One region of the Pelorhabdus rhamnosifermentans genome, then DNA from elsewhere that is predicted to be linked to it. Evidence: riboswitches for the same ligand, from Rfam matches in the RefSeq annotation. Region 1 holds a riboswitch; the other holds the start of a gene.
The links. Region 1 has a riboswitch for ZMP and ZTP ahead of pflB (formate C-acetyltransferase). Riboswitches for the same ligand answer to the same signal wherever they lie in the genome.
Positions count from the first base shown of each region.

Region 1 (16,127 bases):
TGATATTGTTTTAGCTGGCTTTGGTGGACAGGGCATTTTGTTAATGGGCCAACTTCTTGCTTATGCAGGAATGATTGAGAATCGGCATGTTTCCTGGATTCCATCCTATGGACCCGAAATGCGCGGTGGTACAGCAAATTGTTCTGTCATTATTGCTGATGAACCGGTAGGATCACCTATTGTTACAGAGCCTAATCTTGTTGTTGCCATGAATTTGCCTTCACTAGATAAATTTGAGCCTGCTCTTCAGTCCGGTGGGATTTTAATTATTAACAGTTCTCTTATTCAAAAGGAAGCCACGCGAAGTGATATTTCGGTATATAAGGTTCCAGCCAATGAACTGGCGCAAGAACTCGGTAATTTGAAAGTAGCAAATATGATTGTATTAGGTGCTATTGTTGCAGCATCTGAGGCGGTCAAAGACGAATCAGCGTTACAAGCCTTTGCCAAGCTGTTCGCCAAAAAGCCACAACTTGTGGAAATTAATAAATTAGCCCTCCAAAAGGGCGCTGAGTATATTAAAAATCAAAAAAAATAGTTTTTATAGCAAAGAAGCTATTTCGTTGTTTATGATAACGAAATAGCTTCTTTGCGCTGTGAAAGGGGGCAGGATTTTTATCAAATCATAGCGAAAATATAACCATTGATATTATAGAGGTGGCGGTCTTTTCTTGGATAACCAATTACATGCTGAGATCATTCCATTTATCGTTTCACAGGTTCCCTCCGCATTGCTAGTTATTAATAAAGAGGGTATAATTACTGAATTTTTTATGTCAAAATTAACAAAAAAACGTTGTGAAAATATCATTGGAAAAAATTTTTGTCATGTCGTGAGAAGGCTTTTTTCGAGTGAAGCATTACATATTCTTGACGCTTATGACCAAACTAAAAAAAATGGTATGCCACAAATGATTTGTTGTCATGAACATACTACGGTATACGATTTAAAAGAGTATTTTTCTTGGAAGTTTCAATTAAAATCAGCAAGTATCATTGTTTTTATTCGCGATATTACAGAATATACGTTACTTGAACAAGAATTTAATGAACTTGTTGAACAGCAGCAAAAGGTTACGCAGGAACTCTATGCTGCTATGTCCAATCAGGATATGTATTTAATGGATATGGAGCAAACAAAAAAACATTTGGCTGCTCTCTATCGTATTACTTCTGTCGCGCAGACAACGGTTAATCAACAGGCGGTACTTGATAAAATTATTGAGAATATTACTAATGACTTTGGGACTGTTAATGTTGCCTTATTACTCTTTGATGAAGTGCAACAAGTATTAGTTGTTCGTGCTCACACAAATTGTTTTCACAAATTCCCTTTAACTGCGCAAATCTCACTTAGCGAAGGTATTTGTGGTTATGCAGCGCAGCATCGCGAAGTGGTTTATATTCCCAATGGGAAGGAAGATAGTCAGTATATTCATAGCGGTGGTGACTGCGTGAGTGAGCTAGCTATTCCATTAGTTATTAAGGATAAACTACTGGGTGTTCTTGAAATTGAGACAACAGATAAAAGAGAATTTTATGACATGGATATTGATATGTTCCGCTCTATTGCCAATCAAATTGCTATGACCATTGATCATGCCAATTATGTTTCCAAAGTACAAGTTCAAGCTATTACGGATGGCATGACAGGGCTTTATAATTATCGCTATTTCCGTACGTATCTTCTTCAGGAATTTAAACGTGCCAAGCGATATGAGAGACCACTTGCTTTTTTGATGATGGATATTGATTGGTTTAAAATGTATAATGATCACTATGGGCATCAAAAAGGCGATGTCGTATTGCGTAAAATAGCTAACTTGATTCATAGTGCTGTCCGTGATGTAGATATTGTGGTGCGCTATGGTGGAGAAGAATTTGCTGTGATTCTTCCTGAAACTTCTATTTACGATGCGACGGTTATTGCCGAAAGAATTAGAAAAAGTGTTGCGGAGTTTCCCTTTGAAAACTATGAAACACAGCCGCTTGGCTTTTTATCTGTAAGTATTGGTATTGCAGGTTTTCCACGTGATGCAATGAATGATGTTGAGATTATTCAACATGCGGATAGTGCTTTATATGCGGCAAAGGATGCGAATCGTAATTGCATTCGTGTTTTTTATCAGATTAATGAAAAGTAATGGATGAGTAGAGGTTTTTATGATACGAGGTGTAGTTACATGAGTCAGGATGTGTTTGGTGATTTTTCAGCTGCTTCTTTGGCTGGAACGGACCAAGAAGTCGAATTTATCAAGGCGGCACTTAATCTTCCTGCTTGTTCTAAGATATTAGATTTATATTGCGGATATGGTCGTCATGCCATTGAATTGGCCAAGAGTGGATATGCAGTCACTGGAGTGGATAATACTGCTGATTTTTTAAGTATTGCCAAGCAAAAAGCAGCGGAGCTTGAGGTCAGCATTGACTTTTGTCAATGTGACATGCGAGAAATACATTTTTATAACCACTTTGATGCTGTTATTAATATGTTTGCTGCCTTCGGTTATTTTAATGACGATGAAAATTCGGCTGTTATGGGGGCTATTAGTCGTTCTTTAAAACCTAAGGGACTATTTTTGATTGATTTATTGAATCGTGAATGGATGCAAAAAAATAATTTGAATCGTTATTGGCGTCATCCTAATGGCGAAAGTGTTGTATCAACAAAAGTAGAAATTTATGAAGGCTTGGCCATGATGAAACGCCAGTTGATTAATCAAGTAACTGGACAGAAAATGGAGACTGATTTTCAGCTTCGTACTTATTCGTTAGCAGAAATGACGGAATTACTTAGCTTTCATCATCTTCAGATAAAAAAAGTCTATGGCGCATTTGATGGTCGTACTTATGATGAAGATACGCCAAGAATGATTATTTTAGCGCAAAAAATGAATGAATAGGATTTTCATGAAACAGTTTTACAGTTTATGTAGAACTGTTTTTTTTGTCCGATTGCTCACCTCGATTGATCTACGCATCATAAACTATAACAAGAGTGTTTGTAGCAAGGTGAGGTGTTAAACTGTGATTGTTAAAATAAATGGACGTCAGCACGTTCGTATGCCACGAGTAGGAATTGCTTTAAGCGGAGGCGGGCTGAGAGGACTTGCTCATATTGGCGTGCTCCAAGAATTATGTCGCCAACAGATACCTGTGCATATGATTGCTGGGACGAGTGCGGGGGCCATTATTGCGGGGTTATATTCTACCGGAAAAAGTCCGGCAGAAATGCGGGAGCTTGCGCATAAGGTACGTCTTAACGATTTAATTGATGCGAAACTTTCCATCAATCAGCTTATTAAGTATGGTATGAAATGGTTGTTTACAGGAAAAGTCCGACTGCTATCTGTTATTCCCGCTGGTGTCATTAAAGGGGACTGCATCGAGCAGTATTTCAAGTTGCTCTGGGGCGAGCTTACGGTGCGTGAGACAAATATTCCACTGGCTATTACAGCTGTGGATATCAATACAGCTGAAACTATCTTTTTTATGACTCCTTTACGTGCAAAGCCAACAATTTTAAATGCAAAGTATTATTATAATATTCCTATCATCGATGCTGTTCGCGCCAGTATTTCTATTCCAGGACTTTTCACTCCTAAAAATTATTCTGGTATGATGCTTGTCGATGGAGCAGTAAAGAACAACTTGCCAGCAGATATCTTACGTGAGATGGGAGCTGATATTGTCATTGGTGTTGATTTAGGTTATGATGGAAAACCGAATTATGGAATCCAATCGGTTGGTGAGGTACTTATGCAATGCATTGAAATTATGTCACGGGAAGTCACTTTATTAAAAGGGCGGCAACATTCTGATCTGGTTATTCGACCGCAAACGTTTGATATTTCTTTTTCAAATAAAGTTGATATTGATACTTGTATTGACAGGGGTGTTTTTGCGACAAAAGAGCTCATTCCAGACATTTTGGATTTAATACGCTAATTCTGTCACGGAAAATCAGCCTGGCAAAAAGTAACTTGTTAATTTTTACTGGAAAAGCTATAATTAAAATAGAATTTTTACCCGTGGATATAAATGGAAAAGGGTATGTTTTGTTTATAGGAGTGACTGATTTATGTTACAAATGAACGGGATCAAAAAAGGACTTGTGCTTTGTTTAAGTGGATTCCTTATTTTAATAACAAGTTTTGTCGGAAATGTTAAGGTTGAGGCTGCTAGCTTTACAGAAAATTTATTATATGGTGCTGCAGCGTTTGCTTATATTAATGGTCAACTGAATAATCTTAATGACAATCATCAAAAAGATTTGTTAGCGCAAACGCAAAAACAAACGGGTGTCTATGAAAATGAGGAAAAAGATGCCTATTTAGCGAATGTAGCACAACGCTTAATGACGAACGGGATTATTAAGGGTCATTATGCTGTATACTTAACACCTGACAAAAGCATTAATGCTTTTTGTACGTTAGGTCGTGTGATTGCTGTTAACAAAGGAACTATTGAAATGCTTGATGAAGATGAGTTTGCTTCTATTCTTGGTCATGAAATGGGACATGGAGAACACAAGGACCCTGTAGAAGGAACGAAAAAAAGTATCGGTCTTGGTGTGTTAGTTGATTTGTACTTACAGGATAATCCGGGCATAACAAGCCAAGTATTGGGTGTTGCAAGTGCTAATTATATCAATAATGAAGTCATTACCATGCAAGAAGAATGGGCGGCAGATAATGCTGGTTTTGATAATGCTGTTGCTGCAGGCTATAATCCGGGTGGTGGCGCTGCTGCCATGGCTTTTATGCGCTCTAAATTGGGAGAATTATGGCATGATGGACTGAGCAAAATTGTGAGTCCCAATAATCATCCTAAGACTTCCGACCGTGTGAATAATTTTTCTAAGAGAATGACAGATTATAGTCATGGCCATGTTACTGTAAAAGGTGATAAAACGGTTTGTCTTGACGGTGTTGAGATTATCACGCCAGCGAAGACTGAACGTTATTTAGCAGCTGAACGTACATATTTAATTGCGGGTAAACTTGCCAGAGAATATCATAACAATACACTAGAAACGGTATCTGTTGGGCAAAATGGCACTGTCTATATGGGAGATCGAGCTCTTTTTACACCTGTTGATGGAGACAGCGATACAGCCCAAGAGGTTGCGGATAAAATTAACGTCCTTATTAAAAAATAGGTAAAAGTAAATTGATAAAATTGTATCCCCTTAACAAGAAACTTCATATGAATAGGTTAGGGGGCGATACGATGTCGATGTTTGATATGAAAAGTATTGTTAAGGCCATTCGAGTTCATGATATTACGATGTTGGCCTTAGAGAAGAGTAATTCTGAGTGGGATTATCAGGATGAACAGGAATTAACCCGTGCTATTGTTGCCAAATATGATTCCATTAATCGCTTGGTCTTGCAAGACATGAAATACATGGAAAGAATATCACGTCAGCAAGCAAGAAAGGCGAAAAATGAATCTATAAAGCAATAAGGCTGGAGAAACAAAAGAGCAACAGTAAGGTGTTGCTCTTTTGTTTATGACAAGGTTTACAATAGGTTAGGAGGAACTATCGATGAATTTTGCTAAGCATACTAATCAAAAAGTATTTCGATTGATTATACTTACTGTATTTGTTATCCTTGTCTGGATTAGCTTTAGGGTATATCCTGCTTTTTTTCAAAAGATGTATGTTTTACTTCTACATGGTGATGTGAGGGGCAGTGTTCACTTCATCCGATCTTATGGACCGTATTCCATGATTGTTAGTTTCTTACTTATCGTTTTTATTAACACTGTCGCTGTACTGCCAAATATTTTCATCTTAGCTGCTAATGGTGTGATTTTTGGTGTAGTAGAAGGAACGATTATTTCGTGGTTAGCTGAATCAGTGGGTGTCATTTTAAGCTTTATTTTGATGCGATATTTTTTTCATGATGTTGCTCATAGTGTGATTATTCGCAGTAATGCCTTGAAACGAATTGATGAATTTAGTGGCAAGCAAGGATTTCGCGTTATGCTTGTGGCGCGGTGTATTCCCTATGTACCATCCGGTCTTATTACGGCTCTTGGTGCTGTAAGTAGTATTACCCTTGCTGATTATGCCCTAGCTACATTTATTGGAAAATTACCATCTGCCTGGATTGAAGTCACTTTAGGTCATGATTTGTTATCTTATCAGGATCATGTTATGAGGCTTACACTCCTCATCTTTTTATCCATCGCTTTATATTATTTTTTAGCGAGAAAGAAAAAGCAGCAATAATGGATGACTACATAACAATTTTTACTTGTTGACGAATAAAGATTATTAACATATAATAATGACATGAAAATAAAATTAAATGGGATGTAGAACTGACGGATAGTGGAGATTACCACGTGAACTACATTCTTGAAATGCCGACCGTCTGGGCGAGATTGCAAGATCTTGTTTCAGAGGGTCTTTTTGTTGCAATCTTCAATGTTAATTCAATTATTCAATTGAGGAGGTCATGCAATAATGGCATGGAAAGGTTTTGTTAAAGGAATTTGGAATGAGAAAATTGATGTTCGTGATTTTATTCAGAATAATTATCAACCCTACAGTGGTGAAGACAATTTTTTAAGTGGTCCCACCATAAAGACGAGTGCACTATGGAAAGAATGCTGTGATTTATTAGATCAGGAACGGAATAAAAACGGTGTACTTGATGTTGATTATCAGACTGTTTCAACAATTACTTCACATAAGCCAGGATATATTGACAGAAAACTGGAAAGTATCGTTGGTTTGCAAACCGATGCACCGTTGAAACGCAGTGTCATTGTCAATGGTGGCATTCGCATGGCAGAACAAGCCTGCGAGGCTTATGGTTATAAGTTAAATCCCGAAATTAGTGAACTTTATCATCATCATTGCAAAACACACAATACAGCTGTTTTTGATGTTTATACAGATGAAATGAAACATGTGCGCAAATTAGGCATTATTACGGGGTTGCCTGATGCCTATGGCCGCGGACGCATTATTGGTGATTATCGTCGTATCGCTTTATATGGAATTGAGCGGCTTATTGTTGAAAAACGAACTGACTTGAAAAATATGGAAGGCCGAGCTATGGTGCAAGAAGCGATCCAGTTGCGCGAAGAAATTATGGCTCAAATTGCTGGATTACAGGATATGTCACTCATGGCCCAAAGTTATGGATTTGATATTACGCAACCTGCTGTAAATGCGCAGCAAGCTGTTCAATGGGTTTACTTTGGTTATTTGGCGGCAATTAAGGAACAAAATGGCGCTGCCATGTCATTAGGTCGTGTATCAACTTTTCTTGACATATATATTGAGCGTGATTTGGCACAAGGGGTATTAACAGAAGAAGAAGCACAAGAACTGATTGATCAATTAGTAATAAAATTGCGTCTTGCACGTCATTTGCGTACACCAGAATATAATGAATTATTTGCTGGTGATCCGCTCTGGGTGACAGAAGCTATTGGCGGTATGGGGGAAGATGGACGAACCTTAGTGACACGTACGTCTTATCGTATTTTAAATACTTTATATAATTTAGGTCCAGCGCCTGAACCGAATCTGACTGTATTGTGGTCAACAAAGTTACCTGCCGCCTTTAAAAAGTTTTGTGCTAAAGTGTCTGTCGATACAAGTGCTATTCAATATGAAAATGATGATATTATGCGTATGGACTATGGTGATGATTATGCTATTGCCTGCTGTGTATCAGCAATGAAAGTAGGCAAACAGATGCAGTTCTTTGGTGCCAGAACGAATTTGGCTAAGGCCTTATTGCTTGCCATTAATGGTGGCCGCGATGAGAAAAAAGGTGACCAAGTCGGGCCCGTGCTCCCTGTCCTTCAGGACGAATACCTTGATTATGATAAGGTAAGAAAAAATTATTCCATCGTTTTAGAATGGTTGGCTGGATTATATGTCAATACAATGAATGTCATCCATTTCATGCATGATAAGTATGCTTATGAACGGTCACAGCTTGCCTTGCATGATACAGACGTAGAACGACTCATGGCTTTTGGGGTTGCTGGATTATCTGTTGCAGCGGATTCGTTAAGTGCCATTCGTTATGCTAAGGTACAGCCTGTGCGAAATGAACAAGGCATTGCTGTTGATTTTAAAATTACTGGCGACTTTCCTTGTTTTGGCAACGATGATGACAGAGTAGATCGCTTTGTTAAAGAAATTACAGCTGAATTCTCTCACAACTTAAAACAACATCCCGCTTATCGGAATGCCAGACATACCTTGTCTGTGCTCACAATTACTTCAAACGTTATGTATGGTAAAAAAACCGGTTCTACTCCTGATGGACGTCAAAGTGGACAACCTTTTGCACCAGGTGCAAATCCCATGCATGGACGTGATGCGCGGGGAGCCTTGGCTGCCATGAATTCTGTGGCCAAAATATCTTATGAAGATTGTCGTGATGGTATTTCCTATACTTTTTCAGCGGTTCCAGGAGCACTTGGAAAAAGTTCGACAAATAGGGTAGATAATCTTGCTGCTGTACTTGACGGTTATGCTATGCAGCAAGGCCATCATATTAATGTGAATGTTCTTGATCGAGAAGTTTTAGAAGATGCCATGATTCACCCGGAAAAATATCCCCAACTAACGATTCGTGTGTCAGGTTATGCTGTAAATTTTGTAAAGTTAAGTCCTGAGCATCAACGCGAAGTAATTAGTAGAACTTTTTATCAGGCTATGTAATATCTACTCTACACAATCAACAGAATTTCCACTAAAATTTCCGAATGGTTAAATATGTATCGGTGAGGGGTTAGATAAAATGAAGGGATATTTTCATTCCATTGAAACATTTGGGACAGTTGATGGTCCAGGCATTCGCTATGTACTATTTTTAAGCGGCTGTCCTATGCACTGTTCTTTTTGTCATAATCCGGATACATGGGAGCAAGGAAACCAAACGATTACAGTAGAAACTGTTCTGGCTGATGTAGAAAAATACCGAAACTTTTATGAGCGCTCTGGAGGCGGTATTACGGTAAGTGGTGGAGAGCCATTGATGCAAGCCGAATTTGTAACTGAATTATTCAAAAATTGCCATGCGCGAAAAATTCATACTCTCATTGATACCTCGGGTTGCGCACCTTTAGAAAATCTAAAGATGGTTTTACCTTATACAGATACCATTCAATTTAGTATTAAAGCTGTTGAACCGGTGAAACATCAAACATTAACTGTCCTGTCAAACGATGCGATCTTAGCCAATCTTCGTTATGCAGCCGAAAGTCAGCTACCGCTGATTATTCGTTATGTCATTATTCCTGATGTAAATAATGCGACTTCAGATATGAACCAATTAGCAGAATTAGTGAAGTCCTTGCCAGGCAGTGCATCTGTAGAGCTCTTAGCTTATCATACATTGGGATTAGAAAAGTGGGAAAAGCTCGGTAAAAAATATACATTAACTTCGATAAGAGAAGCTAATGCTGAAGATTTAAACATTGCTAAGGCGATTTTAAATGAGCAAGGCATCCAGGTTATAGGCGTAGAATGAAACAAATTGCTGATAAAAATTCATCATAAAAAGAAAAAGATTATTACCTTTTTCTTTCTGATTTCGTCGCCCATGGTTACTGAGGTGGCACTGAAGAAATTAAAGCCCTGTTAAAGTAATATAAGTAACCCAGGTATATGGAGCAGTGTAGGTGTTTGTCGACATCTATACTGCTTTTTGCTTGTTCTGGTGGATCTATTGTTTGGTAAAGGCGTCTGTCGAAAATTAGCGAAATAGGGCAAAGATAAAAAAGGTTTTTTGTATTCTGGACGGAATTTAGAATTAAAATAATAAAGAGGGATTGTGTGAGAATGATGAAAAGTATCGGCGTGGTAACCTATGTTCGCAATTCACCCGTGGCGATTTTTTTAAAAGACAATTTGGAAACCGTTCTCGCTAATTATGTTGATGTGAAAATCTATTCTTTTGATGAATTGAAGCCGGGAAAAACGATTGATGACGATATTGTTCTAGTAATGATTAAAAGTCAGGCGCTGCAAGTAAAAAAACATATTTCTGATGCTCGGCGGATTGTTGTTGCCCAAAGGACTACTAGGGAGAGTGAAATTTACAAGATTTTTTCCATTCCTGCCGATACTAGAGTGTTGGTAGTTAATGATAATTCAGAAACAACATTGGAAGCTATTACTCTCTTTTATCAATTAGGAATTAACCATTTGAATCTTGTTCCTTATAAAGAAGGCGAGGATTACAGTGATATTAAAATTGCTATAACTCCTGGTGAGAACTGGCGTGTTCCAGAGTATATTGGTACTGTCCTTGATATAGGCCAGCGCTATATTGATATATCTACATTTATCGAAATAATTAATAAGTTAGAAATAACGGAAGATGAAGTTAGCAGACGATTTTTGAAGTATTCTGAAAGCATTGTATCTTTGGATACGGGTATAAGAAGGCAATATAAAGAGCTGGTTACCAAAAATACTGAGTTGAGAGCAGTGATCAATTTGTCCCCGGAGGGCATTCTGTTGTTAAACAACGAGAAAATGGTCAGTCTCTACAACAAAAGTTTAGAAAAAATGTTCGATATTCATAAGGATATTACTTGTGTCAACTTGAATGATTTATTCACGTTGGACATTATTAATGTTCTTAATCAGGATGTTATTAGGGATGAAATTGTAGAATATAAAGGTCGAACCTTGATTGTTAACAAACATAATCTTGAATACTTTGGAGAAATGGCCGGAATCTATTTTATCTTCCAAGAAGTTACTTATATAAAACAATTAGAGCAAACTTTAACGAAAAAGTTGCGAGCTAAAGGTCTTTTGACCAGATACAATTTTTCAGATATCCATACGAAATCACCTGAAATGATACAATGTATTGATTTTGCACGAAAAGCTGCTTGTTCTGATCTAACAATCCTAATTACAGGTGAAAGCGGTACCGGGAAAGAACTTTTAGCCCAATCTATTCATAATGCATCTCATCGTACAAAGCAGCCATTTATGGCTTTTAACTGTGCCGCAGTTCCTGAAAGTATTATGGAAAGTGAACTTTTCGGATATGAAGGCGGTACATTTACAGGAGCATTGAAAGAAGGTAAAGCCGGATTATTCGAACAGGCTAATAATGGTACGATGTTCTTAGATGAAATTGGTGATATGCCCTATTCAATGCAGGCTAAGTTATTAAGGGTTTTACAGGAACAGCAAGTCATGCGCATTGGTTCCCAGCGTGTAACTACTATAAATATACGGGTTATTGCGGCCACAAACAATGATCTTCGTAAAAAAATACGCTCCAGTCAGTTCCGGGCAGATCTTTATTACCGTCTAAACGTGTTACCAATTATGGTTCCGCCTCTTAGAGAACGAAAGGAAGACATTTTATATCTTTTAAATTATTTTTTGAGACAAAAACATCGGGAGAATCTTTCCGTTCTACCGGAAACCTGTGATATCTTAATGCAATATGGGTGGCCGGGAAATATTCGAGAATTAAACAATGTTGCTGCCTATATTTCTTTTATGACAGACACTATAGTGAGACCGGACCATCTTCCATGCTATATTTTTGATATTCAGGAAGATTTTGAACGGGACTTCAACGTCTTGGCAATTAGGGGTGATTTGGAAAATTGCCAGGCAGTATTGAAAGTTATTGCCGATTTTGATTCTTTAGATATGGGAGCTGGGCGTAAAAGTATTGAGGACTTCCTTAATAATACAGGTGTACATTTGTCGCAAGGGGAAATTCGGCGTGTACTGAACGTTTTAAATGGATGTGAACTTATAACATCTGGCATTGGACGAAAAGGCAGTGAAATTACGTTAAAGGGGAAATATTTTTTAAAATGGTTAAAAAACAGGAACAACCAACCAGTTTAAATACCTATTAAATGCCCAATATTTAGAATTCTGAAAGTTTAATTTATGAACAACGTTACATGATAAATGACTGTATCGTTAAAAAACGTAAGCTATTGCACTTAAGTTCTAGCTTGCGCTTTTTTATTTTTTAGAATTTTGTCATTTGGCATTAAAATTGCAATTAATTATTCCTGAATAGATAAGTATTGCATTTACAACATATCAATACAAAGCAGAAGGGGGAGTTTTATGAAGTGTACACTGAATAATACGGTAGAAGAACAAAAGATTTTTGGAATTTTGAACCAAGAGCTAGTGGTTGCGCTTGGCTGCACTGAACCAATAGCGATTGCCTATGCGGCGGCCTTAGCTAAGCAATTTGTTAAGGATGGGGACATTCTTTCTGTACAAGTAGCGATGAGTGGCAATATCATAAAAAATGCCATGTCTGTTACTATACCCGGCACATCTATCTGCGGTATAAATGCGGCCACAGCTTTGGGCATTGTGGCTGGTAATCCAGATAAAAAGCTAGAAGTGTTGTCTGGTATAACTCAAAATCACGTAAAACAGGCACAAGACATGATAGAAGCAGGAATCATCTCTGCTTCTGTGGCCAATACTTCCAAGAAACTGTATATCGAAGCTGTGGTTCACTCGAAAAAATCATATGCGAAGGTTGTTATTGCTGATCATCATACTGGTGTTGTATTAATTGAAGTTGATGGTCAGGCGGTTTATAAAGAAGACCATAAGGATAATGCTTGTGATGAGCTTAATACAGACAGTCTTTTTTTGAATTTGGATAGAGTTTGGCAGTTTGCTATGGAAGTTGATACGAAAAAATTAGATATAGTAAAAGAAAGTATCAAATTGAATAAGCGAGTAGCCTTGGAGGGATTGGCGAATGTGTATGGACTTCAAGTGGGAAGAAGCATTCGTGACAGTATTGCCAAAGGAATCTTGACAGACGATTTCGCAACTTGGGCAATGGCACTGACTGCTGCTGGTTCCGATGCTAGGATGGCAGGCTGTTCACTACCGGTGATGAGTAATTCAGGCAGCGGAAATCAAGGATTATGCGCCACTTTACCCGTGGTGGCCGTCGGAGAAAAACTAGAAATTGATGACGAAAAAATGATACGGGCAGTGGCGCTAAGTCATTTAATAACCATTTATATCAAATCTAAATTTGGTCGTTTATCCGCGTTATGTGGTGCGACTATCGCCGGAACAGGTGCTAGTTGTGGCATTACCTATTTATTGGGCGGCGATTTAATTCAAGTGAAATATGCTGTACAAAATATGTTAGGTAATGTAACTGGCATGTTGTGTGATGGTGCCAAGGCGGGTTGTGCCATGAAAGTGTCTACTTGTGTCAATGCGGCAGTCCAATCGGCTGTTATGGCCAGGGAACAACGTTCGATTCAGTCTACTGACGGGATTATTGAAGCCGATGTTGATCGATCTATCGACAATCTTTGCCAACTGGGAAATCAAGGAACTTTGGAAGCAGATAAGATTATCCTGGAGATTATGTTAAATAAGAAAGTAGGGTAATCTGGCTTTAATTACCGTTTAAAGACTTAACCATTTTGTAATTTCATTTGAATTTTCTTATCAATAATGTGCGATTTTGTCTATTTCATATTTCTAAGATTACTGTCACTATAAGGATGAAATAGGTGATGTAAGCTTGGAGGGAGAGATTATTATCAATAAACCAATCATTGGAATTTTAACTAACTTGCTTATTACTGAGGGTAGTATGTTTCCGGGAATGGAAAGGGCCTACGTAAACTATGATTATGTTCAGGCAGTTATGATGGCAGGAGCCGTACCGATATTATTGCCAGTGATCAGTGATGAACAATGTATTAGGAAGCAAATTGAACTTGTGAATGGTCTATTACTAACTGGCGGATATGATATCAATCCGCTGCATTATAATGAAGAACCTCGCAAAGAACTGGAGTTTATTTTCCCTGAGGTAGATGAACATCAACTAGCCGCCGCGCAGATAGCTACTGGCCTGAGTAAGCCTATGCTTGGAATATGTAGGGGAACACAAGTTCTGAATGTGGCATTTGGTGGAACTTTGTATCAGGATGTACTTCAAGTGCCCACATCTATTAAGCATACTCAGAAAACACAAAGGTATGTTCCTGGACATACAGTGAACATAGTTCAAGATACTATCCTGTCTAGAAGTTTTAATAAAAAAGTGATTTTGACCAATAGTTTTCATCATCAGGCCGTTAAGGATATTGCGTCAGGATTTATAGTCAATGCTAGGGCAGAAGATGGAGTAATAGAAGGAATCGAGAGACCAGGCGATGTATTTACTGTTGGCATCCAATGGCATCCGGAAATGATGGCTGGAAAATATCCGGAAATGTTGAATGTTTTTAAACAGTTTGTCGCAGCAGCGGAAACTACAGTGCGATGATTACAAGAGAGAAAATGAATTAGGTGAGGGGGATTAATCAATGTTATATACATACCAGCCCAAAGGCGTTTGTTCAACTGAAATAACCTTTGAGATTGCGGACGGTGTTGTAAAAAATGTAAAGTTTACTGGAGGCTGTCGCGGTAATCTTACAGCTATATCTAGACTTTTGGAGGGATTGCCCGCTCAAGAGGTGATTTCAAAGATGAAAGGTATTACTTGTCGGCCAAGCGGAGCTTCTTGTGCTGACCAATTGGCATGTGCTTTAGAAAAAGCAATTAATTCTTGACGTTCTTCGGTATGAGATAAAAGGAGTAAACGCTGAGTGACGGGTGAAGATAAAAAGAAATTTGGATTGAGGTGATTTCAAAATTAAAGGGCATTACCTGCTGACCTAGTGAAGATTCTTGTGCCGATCAGTTGTAAGCCGATGTCGAAAAGGATTAAATTTTGGGAGGTAAATCATGGACATAGCAGAGCAGAACAATGAAGTACGTAAACATCCAAAGGGGTTTTATGTGATTGCATTTATTGAAATCTGGGAAAGATTTGGTTATGGCGGATTACACACAGTATTGGCTTTATTTCTTACTAAAAATTTAGGAATGACCGATGCCCAAAGCTTTTCGGTTTATGGTACTTTTGTAGCATTGGTGTTTGCTTTTATGTCTGTCGGTGGTTATATCGGAGATAAGGTTTTAGGAACACAACGTACTATAATATTAGGTGCTGTAACCCTTATGGTGGGCTATTTTATTATGGGACTTGCTAACTCCGATATAACACTTATCTATGCTGCTTTGGCTATTGTAGCTGTTGGTAATGGGTTATTCAAGGCTAATCCTTCAAGTTTATTATCAAAACTATATTCAAAGGATGATCCAAGAATAGATGGCGCATTTACAATCTATTACATGGCTATAAATGTTGGATTTCTCATTTCCATGATTGCTATTCCTTACTTAGGAGCAAGATATGGAGCAACTTTTGGTTTTTATGTCTGTGGCGGTGGCGTATTTCTTGCAATTGCTTCATTTTTGGCTTTTCGAAAATTAGTTAAAGGTTTTGATTCTCCAGTTGGGTTGGAACCAATAAAGTACAAAAACCTATTAATGGTGGCAGTAGGAATTATAATAACTGTTACTGTTTCAACGTTTATGCTGCAAAATATTAAAGTGGTACGTTTTTTGCTATTATTGGTTGGAATAACGGTTGTAGGAGTTTTCTTTAGGGAAATATTTAAAAGCAATGGTACTGAACGGAATCGATTGATTGCCGCCTTTATTTTGATACTTGAAGCAATCGTATTTTATACACTTTCACAGCAAATGCCGATGTCATTAAATTTCTTTGCAATTAGAAACGTAGAGCATGCGATATTAGGGATTCCTGTAGGTAATCCACAAAGCTTCCAAGCTTTAAATCCATTTTTCATCATGTTGCTAAGTCCAATTTTAGCTTGGATGTATACTCATTTTGGAAAACAGGGACGAGATCTTTCTATTGCTACTAAATTTGCAGTAGGCATGGTTTGTTGTTCATTTAGTTTTTTAATCCTGTCTTTTGGAGCTAAATTCGCAAATGAGCAAGGCATTGTTTCGGCAAATTGGCTTGTAGCAAATTATTTTTTTAGTAGTTTGGGTGAATTGTTAATTAGCGGATTAGGACTTGCAATGGTAGCTAAATTAGTACCTCAAAGAATAGTTGGATTTGTTATGGGATCATGGTTTCTAAGTATTTCAGCGGCGGGTATTATTGGTGGTTGGGTAGCTTCATTGACTGCTGCACCAAAAGGTATCACTGATCCACTACAAACGTTGC
Region 1 covers NZ_JAHGVE010000004.1:202,090-218,216, forward strand. Annotated here, with positions in the region: gene Ga0466249_RS07080 (thiamine pyrophosphate-dependent enzyme) at 1-3, shown strand, start outside; gene Ga0466249_RS07085 (2-oxoacid:ferredoxin oxidoreductase subunit gamma family protein) at 1-538, shown strand, start outside; gene Ga0466249_RS07090 (sensor domain-containing diguanylate cyclase) at 672-2,144, shown strand; gene Ga0466249_RS07095 (class I SAM-dependent methyltransferase) at 2,184-2,903, shown strand; gene Ga0466249_RS07100 (patatin-like phospholipase family protein) at 3,028-3,948, shown strand; gene Ga0466249_RS07105 (M48 family metalloprotease) at 4,082-5,161, shown strand; gene Ga0466249_RS07110 (hypothetical protein) at 5,233-5,469, shown strand; gene Ga0466249_RS07115 (TVP38/TMEM64 family protein) at 5,552-6,241, shown strand; ZMP/ZTP riboswitch at 6,320-6,399, shown strand; gene pflB (formate C-acetyltransferase) at 6,479-8,704, shown strand; gene pflA (pyruvate formate-lyase-activating protein) at 8,784-9,515, shown strand; gene Ga0466249_RS07130 (sigma-54 interaction domain-containing protein) at 9,827-11,875, shown strand; gene Ga0466249_RS07135 (L-cysteine desulfidase family protein) at 12,107-13,417, shown strand; gene Ga0466249_RS07140 (gamma-glutamyl-gamma-aminobutyrate hydrolase family protein) at 13,554-14,306, shown strand; gene Ga0466249_RS07145 (TIGR03905 family TSCPD domain-containing protein) at 14,347-14,595, shown strand; gene Ga0466249_RS07150 (oligopeptide:H+ symporter) at 14,771-16,127, shown strand, end outside.

Region 2 (16,127 bases), on a different contig from region 1:
ATTTACAGTATCTATTGTACTCCCGAATGCTGCACAGGATTACATTCCCATGCAGTTTTTTTTCTTTTCATGGAACAATATTATATGACGAATTAGTAGCACAAATAATTTTTAATGAGAAGCAGGGTATTTGATATTTTCAACTCTGATATTAGTGATGAAATCAAGGACGTTACAAAGAACTCCTGAATATCTTCAAAAGCGTGGAGATAATGCTTTTGCCCAATCATGGAATAGGTTGCAGGTGAAGGAGGAGAGGTGTTTTAAATGCGTGGTCGCCCAATTCTTGATATTGACTTAGAAAAAATTAAGGATAACTCCGTTCAGGTGGTAGAAAAATGTCAACAACACGGGATCGCAGTCATTGGTGTTACCAAAGGGTTTAGTGCTATGCACCAGATCGTCACTGCCATGGTGAAAGGGGGGGTTGTTGGTCTAGCTGATGCTAGAATGCAGAACATCATTGAACTTAGGAAAAGAGGCTTTACGCAGCCAATCACTTTGCTGCGGCTTCCCAGTTTAAGTAATATTAAAAGTGTTGTTCAGTATACTGATTCAAGTATTAATTCGGAAATCACTGTAATCAAGGCATTAGCGCGGGCAGCGAAAAAATTAAACAAAATCCATCAAGTGATTTTAATGGTTGATGTCGGCGATCTTCGGGAAGGGGTATTGCAAGAAAATGTGCTTGATATTACAAAGCGGGTTGCTTGTTTTAAAGATATAAAGCTAGCAGGATTAGGGACAAACATGGGATGTTTTGGTGGCATATTGCCTAGTCCTAAAAATCTAGGGATGCTGGTTGAATTGGGAAATGCTGTTGAAAATCAATTAGGATGTAGGCTTGAGATAATTTCAGGTGGGGGAACATCTACCTTGTTTCTGGTGGAAAATCATAAAGTTCCTGCCGGGGTAAATCAGTTACGGATTGGTGAAGGGATATTGTTAGGTACCGATACAACCCATAATAGAAGAATCCCATGGCTTCACCATGACGCATTCCGCCTACGAGCGGAGGTGATTGAGGTGAATTCCAAGCCATCAATACCGACAGGGACTATTGGTAGAGATGCTTTTGGTAATATTCCCGAATTCACAGATATAGGGATTAGAAAAAGAGCCATTATATCAATGGGAAAACAAGATGTCAATATTGAAGGAATTCGTCTTATTGACGGCAATTTAATGATTTTGGGAGCTAGTAGTGATCATTTGATCATTGATATTACCGATTCTGAACAAGAGATCAAGGTTGGTGGCGAGATTGACTTTTCGCTAAACTATTCCGGCGTGCTTTCAGTCAGTGATTCAAAGTATGTGGAAAAACGTTTTACAGGAGGAACCCATGATTGAACTGGTGCGAACAACTGAAACTGAACTTATTGAGCGTTTAGTTCAGTTAGAATCAGAAGCTTTTGGCGAAGGAGGAATGAATGTTTGGCATCTTGTACCGCTCATAAGGCATGGCCGTGTATATGCATTTCGCAAAGACGAAGCAGTGATTGGTGTAGTCCAGTATATGTTGGATTGGGACAATCCTCAAAAGGCGTACATGATCGGGGTTTCAATATCCCAAGAATCCCGTGGTCAAGGTGTAGGGGCTGAACTACTTCGAGACAGTTTTAACGCTTTATCGAAAGAAAATATTAAAGAAGTGGAACTCACCGTGGAACGGAATAATATTGTAGCAGTTAAGCTTTATGAGAGTAAGTTTGGATTCTTGTCTACGGATTTCAGACCCAATGAGTATGGTGAGGGCGAAGATAGACTGGTGATGAAATTGATGCTAGCTAATGTTGTGAACTAAGCGGCTGATAGCAACGATAGTAATTTTCTATCCAAAGTAAATAGGCTAGAAGCCAGATAACATATGGAATGGATTCAGAAACCAAAAACTGCGTTTTTCAATGGTTTGTACTGGGATAATGAAATGCCGACGGATTTAATGCAGATTGCATAGGAGATATTTAGAATGAATTCTTTATTGTATACTATAGCTATAGAAGTATTATGAACGGACTAGTAGTAAAAATGTAGTTGTGAAGGCGGGTTAATAAGAAATGAATGAGAAATGGACTATAGGTGAGGTAGCAAAACTTTTCGACGTATCGACTGATACTTTGCGGTATTATGAAAAGATTGGTATACTTACATCGCACAAAAATGGTGACAATGGATATAGATATTATTCCTATGACGAAATTGTAGTCCTTATGGATATAGTGTTTTTTCGTAATATGGAGCTATCTGTTAAAGATATTAAGCAGATTATAACGAAAATGGATGTTGGCGATATTAAAAATAGACTTTATCAAAATCAAAGAATCGTTGAAAAGAGGATACAGGAATTAATTAAGCTAAAGAAAATGATTACCCAAGTTGCTTTTCAATATAAAATGTGTGAAGAGCGATTAGGCGAGTTTTTGATTGTTTCTGCACCTGATTTTAAATACAAACTTATTGGCAACCAGGCGGATGATCTAGTTACTATGATTCGTAAATATAAAAAAGAGGATTGGATAGTTGACCGCATACGATATACGCTGTTAGTTCCACAAGAAAAGCTTCTGAAAAATCCGAATTTTTTATCGGCACAAGTGGGTATTAGTATTGATGAAGAGAATTTGTGTATGCTGGACTTCTCAGAACAACAGGAACTTTCATCGTTACATGATGTGAATTACTTATATACAATAGTAGGAACAAGCTACTCAGAACAAGAAAATAATACATTGAATAAAGCTTTGAAATATTTAAAAGAAGAAGGTAGAGAAGTAAATGGTCCCATGATTGGAAGATACATGGCAAGCTCTCATAAAGATGGTCTTGATTATTATGAAGTTTGGATTGCAATTAATAATCATTGACCTTGGAGTAGCTCTAAGGTTTATCATCTTATTGGGGTGATAAGCATGAATGAAAAAATATTAGGTGAAGAAAAGATTGCTACGTTATTTCTAAAATACAGTATTCCTGCGATTTCTGGGATGTTATTTTTAGGATTAAACACAATTGTGGATGGCTTTTTTGTTGGCCATTATATTGGAGTTAATGCTTTAGCAAGTGTAAATATTGCTATGCCTTTTTTTAGTTTAATGATTGCGGTTGGTGTGGTAATAGGTATTGGAACACAGAGTATTATAGGTAAAAAATTAGGTGAAAGCAACATAGAAGAGGCGAGTGACACATTTAAAACGTCGCTTAGTTTCATGTCAGGAGCATCGTTGTTATTTTTAGTAATAGCGATTGGTTTTACAAAACAGATAGCTGCTTTTTTGGGGGCAAATGAGCAATTAATGCCAATGGTAATAACTTATATTAGCTATGAAAGTTTATTTTTACCATTTTTAGGGGTAATGTTTGTTTTAGATTATGTGTTAAAATTAATGGGGAAACCTGTATATTCAATGCTAGCTCTAGTTATTGCTGTTATAAGCCATATGATGTTTAATTATTTATTTATTGTACAACTCGGACTAGGAATTAAAGGGGCTGCTTTGGCTGCAGGCTTAGGCTATAGTATTGCATTTGTTATGACTATACTCCCTTTTATAATGGGAAGAACCACTTTAAAATTATTTAAAGGAAATTTTAAGAAATCATTAGCTTGTAATGTTATCTATAATGGCTCATCGGAAGGGTTATCGGAGATAGGCACGGGTGTTACAACATTCCTATTTAATATTACGCTTATGCATTATGTAGGTGAAGTTGGCGTAGCCGCCTTTACAGCTATTAGCTACTTGTCTTTTATTGGAAATAATATACTGATTGGATTATCAGATGGCGTTGGTACTATCATTAGTTATAATTATGGTAGCGGTAAAATAGAGCGTGTAAAAAAAGCATTAAAGCTTGCTGGTTTTTCGGCAATAATCATCGGTGTAGGATTGTTTTCCGTTATATCCATTTTTGCTAGAGAAATAATTGCGATATTTTTAGATGCGAATCATGAACAAGCTTTCAACTTTGCTGTGTATGGTGCGAGACTGTATACCTTCGCATTTCTAGTAAATGGATTGAATGTCGTTTCATCAGGTTATTTCACCGCTATTTGTAAACCCAAGAGTTCGGGATTAATTGCTTTAAGTAAAGGCATAGTATGGATAGGTATAGGCATTGTTATGTTGCCGCAGATATTTGGTATAAAAGGCATATGGTTAACTGTACCTGTTGCAGAAATGCTAACGTTAATATTATCCGGATCATTGATGTATAAACATTTTAAGTATCAAATTCAACCTAATTAGAATAGATAAAACTGAGGTGTGATAGTGCAAGAATACGATAATAAAGTTGCGTTGATTGATGCTATAAAAAAGACTTATCAGCTTTTTGATAGAGAATTTGATGAAATTCTAGAAGAAAAAAAAGATATCCGAATTAAAGAAGTGGATAAGACACCACAAGAAATGATAGTATATCAGCTTGGCTGGTTAAATCTTATTATGGGATGGGAAAATGATGAGTTGAATGGAAAGGAGGTTGTTACTCCTTCCCGCGACTATAAGTGGAACCAGTTGGGGCAGCTTTATCAATCTTTTTATGCTGAATACAGTGGATATTCACTAAAGGAATTACGAAATTTGTTTAAGGAAAGCATCGAAATGTGGTGTGACTGGATTGGTCAATTGAGTGACGAAGAACTATTTACGCCAAATGTACGCAAGTGGACAGTAACACGCGCAAATTGGCCGATGTGGAAATGGGTACATATAAATTCGGTTGCGCCATTTAAAAGTTTTAGAACTAAGATTAGAAAGTGGAAAAATCTAACGGAAACAATATAAGAATAAAGTATTAATATCGCAGAATTGGCAATTAAAAAGGATTTTTCATGAGGTACGGTATGATTTTATAAAGAAACACCTGCTATTTCTCATTAGCAGGTGTTTTTTCATGCGTATTTTTTGGAATTTTCGCATATCCTTATCACGGCTTTTTTTCCTTGTGAGTGGCGTAGTATTCTTTAAATGTGGTCTTAAACTGTATTTTTGTCCAACCGCGTAGATCGGAATCGTCGCTTTCCATTAAGTTCTTTAATATATCTGTCATATCTTTTAAGTCGGGGTCAGAAATGGCCTCGACTTTTTGTGCTTGAGGTTCAATTCCTCTTAATAGCCAATCAGTTGATACGTTATAGAGATCACAGAGAATCACGATTGAATCAGCTGACGGCTTAACCTCATCTTTCTCATATCTGTTTAAATTACTTCGGGATATTCCTGTTTTTTCTGCTAAAAGTTGAAGTGTCGTATTGGGCAATGGAAGGCTTCTGATCCGAAGAAGCCCGGGACATACCAAATTTCTGTTGATTACCTGAAGTTCGGCAATTGGGCCATTGATTCTACGTTTTGGAAAATTGTTTTACTAGTGCCAGGCGGCAACGGTATTGGAGGGGATGATGCGAAGGCTTTGGATTGGATTTTGATTACGTTGTTGTAAAAATCTTGATGTGGACTTTAAATATTACAATTTAACTCTACTTTTTATTGTGAAATATCTGATGATTTTTTTGTTCAGCTTTTTCCTTTTTACGGCGCAGGAAGGAAAATAAATCACTCATGGCTGCTACAGTGATAAAAAAATTTTGGCAAAGTTAAGTATGAATTCGCTTACAATAGCCATTATGCCTAACCTTTTTTACAGCAACTTCGCCAATTCTTGGTATAGCGTGTTACATGATTTTGATTCACACTGTTTTTTATGTAATAATCAAAGCTGGTGAAGATGATTTCTCGTACCAATACAAGTTTGCTTCTTGACTTTTCCATTTTTTCAAGATAACTGCAGTTCTGGAAAACAAATTAATTCGACTTGTTCTTGATTGGTGGTTTCCATCATTTGCGAAGAAGCTCTTATGTGAATCCGCCACTACTGAAATAAATTGGGGTTGCTATTTTGATTTTACGTTGACAAAAAGACATTTTGAGTGTAATTTAATGTTTAAGAGTCATATTACTGACGGATGTGGATGACCACAAGGGAGTATGACTGAAAAGGCCGACCGTCTGGGCGAATGACCCAGATAGTCTGCTTTTTTTTGCAATGCTGGATAAAAAGACAGGTTTAGATTAAGAAAATGGCAGAATAGATAATTAATAAATACATAAATGATATTTAAAGGAGGAGAGTTTTAATATTACTGAGGACAGTTTCTCGGATGGCGGACTTTATCTCGATGCAAAACAAAGCTATAGAAAAATCTCTTAAGCTTGTGGAAGATGGCGCTGATATCATCGATCTAGGGGCCGCTTCTAGTAATACTGAAACGAAAAAAGTGAAGCCGCAAGAAGAAATTAATCGTTTAAAACCCGTCGTTAATTCTTTGCTATCGCAAAATATTTCAATTTCGATAGACACTTTTAAGCCTGAAGTTCAAAAATATTCTTTAAAGAATAATGTTCATTATTTAAATGATATTCAAGGATTCCCTCATTCTGAAATTTATTCTGATTTAGCAGCATCTAATTGTAAACTTATTATAATGCATTCCATCCAACGTTTTGGTCCGGCTACAGTTATTGAGACTGAACCTGAAAAAGTATTTAAGGGAATGGTCGCTTTTTTTATCGAACGTATTAAAGTGCTTCAAGATTCAGGTATTCCATTGGAACGAATGATTTTGGATCCGGGGATGGGATTTTTCTTAGGAGCTAATCCTGAATCTCCAATTTATGTTTTAAAAAATATAAAACAATTGAAGGAATATTTTAATTTACCAATCCTTGTTGGAGTTTCTCGAAAATCATTTTTTGGGAAACATTACCAATCGCAAAGTAAATGAGAGAGGATCAGCTACTTTAGGAGCAGAAATTTATTTAAGTTATATGGGTGTAGACTATATTCGTACGCATGATGTACGTTCTTTGAACGATGCACTAAAAGTGATTAAAGCATTAATCTGAGTTCAATTAAAATAAATCCTAGTTCGATGTTTAAAGAGGATTTTTTTTACTAACAGGACAACCATAAAAAGTAATGATAATATCCCGATTACAAGGAGACGACAATGATAGATCAGGGAAAAATTCGCGAAGCAGTAGCAATGATCATAGAAGCAATAGGAGAAAATCCTGCAAGGGAAGGACTTCAAGGTACACCTGACCGTGTAGCGAGGATGTATGATGAGATATTTGGTGGATTAGAAGAAGACCCCAGAAAGTACCTTGAGGTACATTTTAACGAAGACCATGATGAGATGATCTTAGTGAAAGATATCCCGTTTTATTCCATGTGCGAACACCACTTTGTCCCTTTCTTCGGCAAAGCCCATGTAGCATATATTCCGTCGAATGGTAAAATAACTGGTTTGAGTAAATTGGCAAGATTAGTAGAGAGTGTGGCTAAGCGTCCGCAGCTTCAAGAACGTTTGACCAGAGAAATTGCGGATATCATTGTGGAGTGCCTGAATCCGAAAGGAGTGGCTGTTGTTATTGAAGCTGAACATATATGTATGAGTATGAGGGGAGTAAAAAAGCCAGGTTCAAAAACTGTTACATCAGCAGTCCGTGGATTATTCAGAAAAGATGATAAGACCAGAGCTGAGGTATTCTCGCTTATCAACAATTAAAAAATAACTCTATATTGCGCAGGAATTACATCAATTATTGTGAGGACTTAGTAAAAGATATTACAATTGCATACATCGGTGGTAGACTAATTCTATTTTCCTTTACATAAAAACCTGAGTCGGTTTATATTGACTCAGGTTTTTATGCAGTGGTTAAAATTTACTTTTCCATGTTACATTGGGGGAATTTTTTTGAATATCAATAATATTATCACTATCATGATCTAATTTAATGTGAACAGTCCGTTTACTTACCGTCACCCCAGGTGCAAGTTCGAAATTCTTTTTCTCCTCTTTTTTAATCGAATAGTTATAATCGGCCAAGTTTTGAGGCGGATTATCTGGGGGCGGTATTTTACCAGGCGTAATGTTCAACGACTCGGTTAGCGTGTTTTCTGGAGGCTGCGATTGAGAAACCGATTCAGCAGGCGCGGAAGCGGGTTCTGCTACTTTGGTTTGAATATTGTTAGTTGAAGTGGGAAGAACTGTTTCTGTCGTTGGTTCTGAAACGATAGGTTCTGGTGGAAGAGTCTGGGATGAGTAATTATTCTTTATAATAAATCCAACGAATAGGAGTATAGACAAGAAAGTAAATGAGACAATGACAATTTTTTTCTTCATTTATATATTCCTTTCGAATATTTTAATGAAATGGATAGGATTATATCGTTTAATCCTTTCTTCATTTAACAGGGATTATCCTTCCCCATTTTTTGCGTTATCTTTTAGTGCCGTACTATGGGCAGGGTGTAATTTTTGACTCCGCTGCCACGTATTGACGTCAAGGAAAAAAATGTCTATACTAAATATGTTAGTAAGTACAAACATACTTTAGCAAAGGAAAGATTCGGATGAGCATGCTGCAGCCAGAACTAGATACCAAAGGAAAAATAATAATTAAGACGATTGATTTAATTGCTAAAATGGGTTTTAAAGAAGTTACGACTAAACAAATTGCGGAAGCGGCGGGAGTTAGTGAGATAACTGTATTCCGTCATTTTCAAAGCAAGAAAAAACTGTTGCTGGAGGCGCTGACAGTCTGTGCCAAACCTCCGTCTTATTTGGAAGAACTCTTTACCTCCGGCAAATTAGGCAGAAACTTGGAAAACGATATACAGCTTATCGCTCAAGCCTACCTTTGCCTTTTACTTGATAATCTGAAAATTATCCAGATTATCTTCCATGAGGCGAACAACATTCCCGAAATTAATGATACTGTGGATAAGCGTCGGTTTATGAACCGCACACGTTTAACCGAATATTTCGATACTATGCAACGACGTGATAAGGTCGTGAAAGGAGATTCAGGGATCCAGGCGAGTAGCTTACTGTGGCTTTGTTTTGGTTTTTTTATCAGCAGAGTCATACTTAGAAATGAGCCTCCTTCTCAAGCTGACAATGAATCATTTGAAGATAGTCTCCGACTTTTTGCTCGTGGCATAGCGAGATAAAATTTTTGTCATGCATGTTAGTTAGTACAAACATACATGATGCTGATAATCGAGGTGTTTTTTGTGGCTCGAAAATATCTATTACTGATTACTGTTTGTTTGGGAACGGTGCTTACTGCATATGTAAGCAGTTGTGTTAATATTGGTTTGCCGAACATTATGGCGGCGCTAAATTTAAATTTAGATTCCGTTGTCTGGGTTTCGTTGAGTTATATGCTGCCATATGGAGCTTTACTACCGTTGACAGGAAAATTCGGGGATGAGTTTGGCGCTAAGAAACTGTATATTATCGGCCTGATATTATTCACTATTGCATCACTATTCTGTGGAATGTCCGCTTCTGCCACATTCATGATAGTGTCCCGCGTTGTCCAAGGAATTGGCGCCAGCATGATCTTACCTAACGCCATGGCTATTGTTGCTGCTACATTTCCGGTTGAACAGCGCGGACAGGCTCTAGGCATTTGGGGTGCCATGGCTGCTGCCGGCAGTGCCATGGGTCCTACAATAGGCGGATATCTGATCGATCATATTAATTGGCAATCAATTTTTTTCTCGATTACTCCGTTGTCTATTATCGGCTTACTTATGGCCTTTTTTTTGATTCCATCTACTAAGGCCAGTGTCAAAACAAAAATTGACTATGTTGGCGCCTTTTTGTTGACAGTTTGTCTTGCTCTGTTGTTATTGACACTGAACCAGGGGCAAAAAGAAGGATGGGATTCGCTGTATATCAGAGTGCTATTCTATCTTTCGTTTTCCTCATTTATTTCTTTTATTCTGGTTGAGAAGTATGTTGAGTCCCCCATTGTTGATTTGACTCTATTTGTTAATTTTGGGTTCAGTATTGCTAATATCCTCAACTTTATTTGTTATATGGCTTTCTATTGCGCTATGTTCCTATTACCATTTTTTCTTAAGAACATTCTTAACTATAGTCCTGTTTATGCTGGTATTGAGTTATTACCTTTAACAACGGCAGTTATTATTTTTGCACCTGTTGGTGGTAAAATGTCCGATTTGCTGGGAAACAGAATCCCGACTTTTCTTGGAATGATTATCATTGCTCTTTCCCTGTATATGTTCAGTTTTATTAATCCTCATTATGGGCACAAAGAATTTTTTATTCGTCTGCTCATCATGGGAATTGGTTTAGGACTGATGATGTCACCGCTTAGTTCTTCGGCTATTTCTATTTTATCCCGTGATAAAGTGGGAGTTGGTTCCGGCGTGTTTAATCTCTTTAAAAACATAGGAAGCTGCATTGGAGTGGTCTTTCCCGAAACGCTGCTGATCAATCGGGAAGTTTTTCACCAGCAGAATCTCAGTGAATATATAAATCCTAATATGCACGCCGAGGATCATATTTATAAATTACTCCAAAGCCTTTGGGGAGCGCAAGGTATGGATGCTGCGCAAATTACTAAAGCGACCATGGGTGTATTTACCGGTGAAGGATTTCCTCGGCCTGAGCAATACAGCGCATTTAAATTAATTCTTGCGCAACTGACAGCTCGTAATGCTGCAGTGTTGTCATTTCAGGATGTATTTTTTATCATGTCGCTTATTGCATTAGGAATGGGTTTTCTATCGTTGCTGTTGCCATCCAAGACGAGGGTGTAAAACTACAATATTTTCCAAGCAGAGAGGTGTTAATCATGTCAGAAGAAAAACGATCAAAAATCACAAAAAAAAAGATTATATTTCTTGTTGGACTGTTGGGTGTTGTTTTGACGGTTGGTCTTGCCTGGTGGTGGATCAAGATAAATCGCATTGTTTCTACGGATGATGCCCGGGTAAAAGGAACCATTGTCAGTGTCAGTTCTAAACTATCTGGGCGGATTGAAAAGGTGTTGGTCAATGAAGACGATTCAGTTATAGAGGGACAAGTAATTGCCGTTATTGAAAAAAGTGACTTTGAAGTCCAAGTGGCCAATGCCCAAGCCAATTTGTCGTCAGTGCGGGCAAAATTGGCCGCATTGCAAGCCGGTAATCGCAGTCAAGAGATTTTGCAAGGACAGTCGTCTGTGGCAGAAGCGCAGGCTACACTGGATAACGATCAAAAAGATTATGACCGAGCTGAGACTTTGAATAAGCAAGGTGCTATATCGGCTCAGCAGTGCGACAAGGCGTATTCTGCTCTGTCAGTTGCCAAAGCTCATTACGATACTGCTGTGCAAAAGTACAGCCTGCTGGCGGAGGGACCGCGCACAGAAGATATCCAAGTTGCCACAGCGCAGGTTGAGCAAGCGGAAGCGGTTTTAAAAAATGCTCAGATGCAGTTGGACTATACGGTGATTAAGGCACCGATATCTGGCATTGTTGCTTTGAAATCTGTAAATTCCGGACAATATGTTGTTCCTGGGCAAACGATGTTTAGCGTAGTTGACTTGGGTGATGTTTGGGTGATGGCTAATGTTGAAGAAACTTATATGGGGAAAGTATGTGAGGGGCAAAAAGTTGATTTTTCGGTTGATATGTATCCAGGACGAACATTTCACGGTGAAGTAATAGCGGTAGGAGCGGCTACCGGATCGCAATTTGCTCTATTGCCTTCTGATGATGGTTCTTCTGGGAATTTTACGAAGGTGACCCAGCGGCTACCGGTAAAAATCCGAGCGCTTGATGCGGAACCAACGTTGCTTAAACCCGGCATGTCGGTTCTTGTTGACATTCATATTAAATGAGTATTGAACGAACCGCTAGTCCCTGAAATTACTGATGGATTAGGCAGGTAGTATCAAGGAACTAATTATTGCTAATTTAAGACACTGTCATCTTTTCAATGGCAAGGATATCAGCATTGCGTATTGTTTTATATTTTCAAGTGGTATATGAATTTTCGCAAGATCGGAAAACAACAAAGAGGCAAAAAAAAAAGCCATGTCGCTATCGCAAGGATACTGTGCTATATATCACATGTTGGTTAATGGTGAAAGTATAATCCAACTGATCTCTATAAAATTGATACGCTACTGGATAGACACCCTTTCTTTAATTCAAGTTGTTTTTTACGCTAAAGCCAGCTCACTACATTCTCAAGTTTTTTTCTAGAAGAAAATCGTTTTTCAGTTTGACCTTTTTCATAGTGACCGACTGAAATTAACAACACGAGCTCTTCTTCTAAACCAATCTGTAATTCTTCACTTATTTTCCGACCAGCTAAGTATATAGGTGCACTTAAAGCACATCCACCCAAACCAAGATAATTTATGCAAAGTAGCATATTCTGAGCAGCCATACTAACACATTTAATCATTTCTTCTCGTATTACGGTGTTAACATCTTTGTCAGGAAAAAATGCACCAAATAATCTCCCCGTTGGCGATTTTTTATAGCTTTTTCCAACCAAAGCAATGATCAGGGGAGCACTTTTAAAAGCTAGTGCATACTTACCAGAAGCTCTAATTAAAGCAACATTATTAAAACAATTATTTTCTTCAGCCGTCTGCCTTCTAGAGTGCAAATTTTCGGTTATTAAATATGCTAACCTATTAATTGAATTTTTCTTATTGATAATAATAAAACGCCAAGGTTGTACATTTCCCGGGCTAGGAGCCCATATTCCACTTGTCAAAATACTCATTATATCTTCTGAAGCTATTTCTGTATTAAGATATTTTCGTACACTCCTTCTGCTTGAGAAAAATCTTGAAACATCTTCTTGAAATATCTTCTCTTGTATCATGTCAACAATCATTCCTTTCGCTAACGCAAATTTGTTTCTATAGTGTTACCTTCTCAAAATTAAGGTGTGCTGAACTCCCCAATTCTATCAACACTTACTTGCCAAATTTGTGCGATAAAGTTGAATTGTTACATACCTAGCTAATGCTTGCATAAAAAACTTCAGTTTGCATGAAATTATATATATCATTTGCTACTTTTTTAGCGTTCCTTCCAATCATAAAATTGTGCCCTCCCGCTATAGTTTTGGAGATAACAGGCGTTTTAATTGATGAGATTATATTTTTACGTTCCGGTTCTCGTATTATCACATCTCTATTCCCATAAATTAGTAGCATGGGTAAAGCCTTTTTTTGTAGTAGAGATAGTGATAACCATTTTAAATAAATGTTTCGTATAATATTTATATAGCGTACTTGGGATTTTGTAATAACATGTTTGAAACCTTGTTTAATCAACTCAAAGGATAGAAAAGATAAAGAAAGACCAACTAATCCTTTAACTTTATTGCTTTTGGATGCTAAATATATTGCTAACGAAGCTCCCTCGGAATGACCAATAAGCACTATTTTTTCTTTTTGATTACAGAGACGATAAAAATCTTGTTCGACTTTTTTAATGCCTACCCATCCATCCAATTCCATCCCGAGAATCTCGCATTCCAATCCTTTGCTTATCATTTCATTTTTAAGATTCATATACTTTTCGATTGGTATATGAAAGCCGGGAAGGATAATACATAAAGCGTTAATATCTGTTATAGTAATCACCAGCTTACTAATTAAATTTTTTGGAGATCAATTAATCTTTCAATAGGAACATGACCGCCTGTAACGGTATATAGCGCTAGGAGCTACTATACTTATTCACATGTTGAAACAATTCATAGTATATCACTTATGAAATAAATGTCAATTGACCTAAAAATTACTAATTTGACAAAAATAGATCTATTTTTCCACTTTTCTTTATATAAATTGACAATTTATAAATTAAATTGTCGATTTATTATATATAGTATGGAATTATTATAAATGTTTTTTTATACGAGACTTATTTCTAATAAATTTTACATATAGCAAGACGGAGTTATTCATTAATCTTGAAATTGTTCAGAAATATCCACATTTACAACAGTATAAGGGCACACAAAAAGTTGAGGAAAATGGTCCTCTGCTTTTGTGTGCCCTTTTTGTTTCAAATTACATTATATGAATTTGAGAAATTGTAAAAGAAAGAAAAGAGCTGTCACCAGCGATAAATTTATATCGTGAATGCGACAGTTTCTTTTGAATTGATGATCCATATTTATCGCTCATCAAAAGCAGGTTTTTTTTGCTTTTATGACAAATGTAATAATTATGAAAAACCTGAAAATGAAAATTAGTGAGTTTATTAAAGGTGGCGCAACGAATGAAGCGAATTGAGCATGTTTTTGAAATGGTCAAGGAGTTATGCGAGAAGCAGTATGTAGAGCAAGGTCAGAGGACGGGCATATCCACTGATGCGGTGGCTTCTCGGTTAGGTATTCAGCGTTCAAATGCTTCTGGCGATTTAAATGATTTGGTAAAAACGGGAAGACTAGAGAAAATAGAAGGCAAGCCCGTCTTGTATAAAATAGTGGATGATCCTATCAGAAAGACCGATGATATTATTTCGTGTTCCATATTGGATGATATTATTGGTGCGAATAAAAGTCTGAAAAACGCGATTCAACAAGCTAAAGCAGCTATTATGTATCCGCCATTAGGTTTGCATACTTTGCTTCTTGGCGAGACTGGCGTTGGTAAATCGATGTTTGCTGAGGCTATTTTTCGTTATGCTCGGGATATTGGGCGATTGAAGGCCAACGCGCCGTTTATTGAATTTAACTGCGCGGATTATGCTCACAATCCGCAACTTCTGTTAGCCCAGTTATTTGGTGTGAAAAAGGGCAGTTATACCGGAGCGGAACGGGATCGGATCGGTTTAGTAGAAAAAGCGAATCATGGCATTCTGTTTTTGGATGAAGTACATCGTTTGCCTCCGGAGGGGCAGGAAATGCTATTTTATTTGATTGATAAAGGGGCATTTCGGAGCATGGGTGAAATCGAGGCCCATCAAAAGGTTGAAATACTGATTATCTGTGCTACAACGGAAAATACGGATTCTGTTCTGCTCAGAACGTTTACCCGCCGAATTCCTATGATCATCCAGCTGCCTTCTATCAGAGAGCGATCCATGAGCGAACGTTGGGAACTTATTAAGTGCTTTTTTCAAAGGGAAGCCCTGTGTTTGAAAGTCCCCATTGGAATTTCTCAGAATTCCTTAAGAGCTTTTTTACTTTATGATTGCGTTAATAATATTGGTCAGTTGAAAAGCGATATTAAGCTTAGTTGTGCGAAGGCTTTTTTAGATTATGTAGGTAGTAAGGAGAAAATGCTTAAAGTACGGAGCGAAGATTTGCCTAAATATATCCGCCAGGGGTTTGTCAATTATAAAGAGCATCGGGGAGAACTGGATAAGATTGGAGTGACAAGAGGAATTGTTTTTCAGGTATCCCAGGACTCGTACTTTTCTGTAGAAGACACTCATACGGACAATATATATGAAGTGTTGGAAGAAAAAATGATGAACCTGAAATCAAAGGGGCTTAGCGAAGAAGATATTCAGTTGATTATGAGTTTGGACATGGATACTTATATCAAGAAGTATATGTCTAAATTTCGGCAAAGTAATTTGGAGGAGTTATATAAAATAGTGGACAGAAAGGTCGTGGAGGTTACACAGGAATTCTTGCAGTATGCCGCAGAAAAATTAGAACGGCAGTATAACGATAAAATTTTATTTGGTATGTGTATTCATATTTCCAGCACGTTAGAACGTATTCGAGAAGGCAAGGAAATTTTAAACCCTCACCTAGCAGAAATACAAAAGCTATATTCCCGTGAATATTCCGTCGCCAATTATTTTAGTTCGATGATGAAAAAATATTTTGGGGTACAGGCTTCGCTGTCTGAAATTGGTTTTATTACAATGTTTCTCGTATTTGACGATTATTTAGGGAAGGCAGAAGCCGGTCGGGTCGGGGTGATTGTAGCTATGCATGGTGCAAGTACAGCTACCTCGATGGCGGAAGTGGCTAATCGATTATTGGGAGAAAAGTATGTGGTGGGTTATGATATGCCTCTTGATCAAAGAACGGAAATTGCCCTGGAGGAGATTACTAAGTTAGTTGAATTGCATAACGAGGGACATGGTATTATCATGCTTGTTGATATGGGATCACTCGTGATGTTTGGCGATATGATTTATGAACGCACAGAGATACCGATCAAAACAGTAGAAATGGTTAGTACACCGATGGTGTTGGAAGCGACGCGCAAAGCATTGATGAAAATGTCTTTAGAGGATATCTATTATGCCGTGACCAATCT
Region 2 covers NZ_JAHGVE010000002.1:144,229-160,355, forward strand. Annotated here, with positions in the region: gene Ga0466249_RS03905 (alanine/ornithine racemase family PLP-dependent enzyme) at 268-1,353, shown strand; gene Ga0466249_RS03910 (GNAT family N-acetyltransferase) at 1,346-1,807, shown strand; gene Ga0466249_RS03915 (MerR family transcriptional regulator) at 2,061-2,867, shown strand; gene Ga0466249_RS03920 (MATE family efflux transporter) at 2,913-4,250, shown strand; gene Ga0466249_RS03925 (ClbS/DfsB family four-helix bundle protein) at 4,275-4,790, shown strand; gene Ga0466249_RS03930 (helix-turn-helix domain-containing protein) at 4,933-5,265, opposite strand; ZMP/ZTP riboswitch at 5,948-6,024, shown strand; partial or broken gene folP (dihydropteroate synthase) at 6,142-6,908, shown strand; gene folE (GTP cyclohydrolase I FolE) at 7,013-7,573, shown strand; gene Ga0466249_RS03945 (hypothetical protein) at 7,727-8,194, opposite strand; gene Ga0466249_RS03950 (TetR/AcrR family transcriptional regulator) at 8,425-9,024, shown strand; gene Ga0466249_RS03955 (DHA2 family efflux MFS transporter permease subunit) at 9,088-10,647, shown strand; gene Ga0466249_RS03960 (HlyD family secretion protein) at 10,683-11,711, shown strand; gene Ga0466249_RS03965 (nitroreductase family protein) at 12,041-12,712, opposite strand; gene Ga0466249_RS03970 (alpha/beta hydrolase) at 12,849-13,355, opposite strand; gene Ga0466249_RS03975 (sigma-54-dependent transcriptional regulator) at 14,125-16,127, shown strand, end outside.
Region 2: it holds a riboswitch for ZMP and ZTP, as region 1 does, so the genes downstream of both, folP (dihydropteroate synthase) here and pflB (formate C-acetyltransferase) in region 1, are expected to answer to the same signal.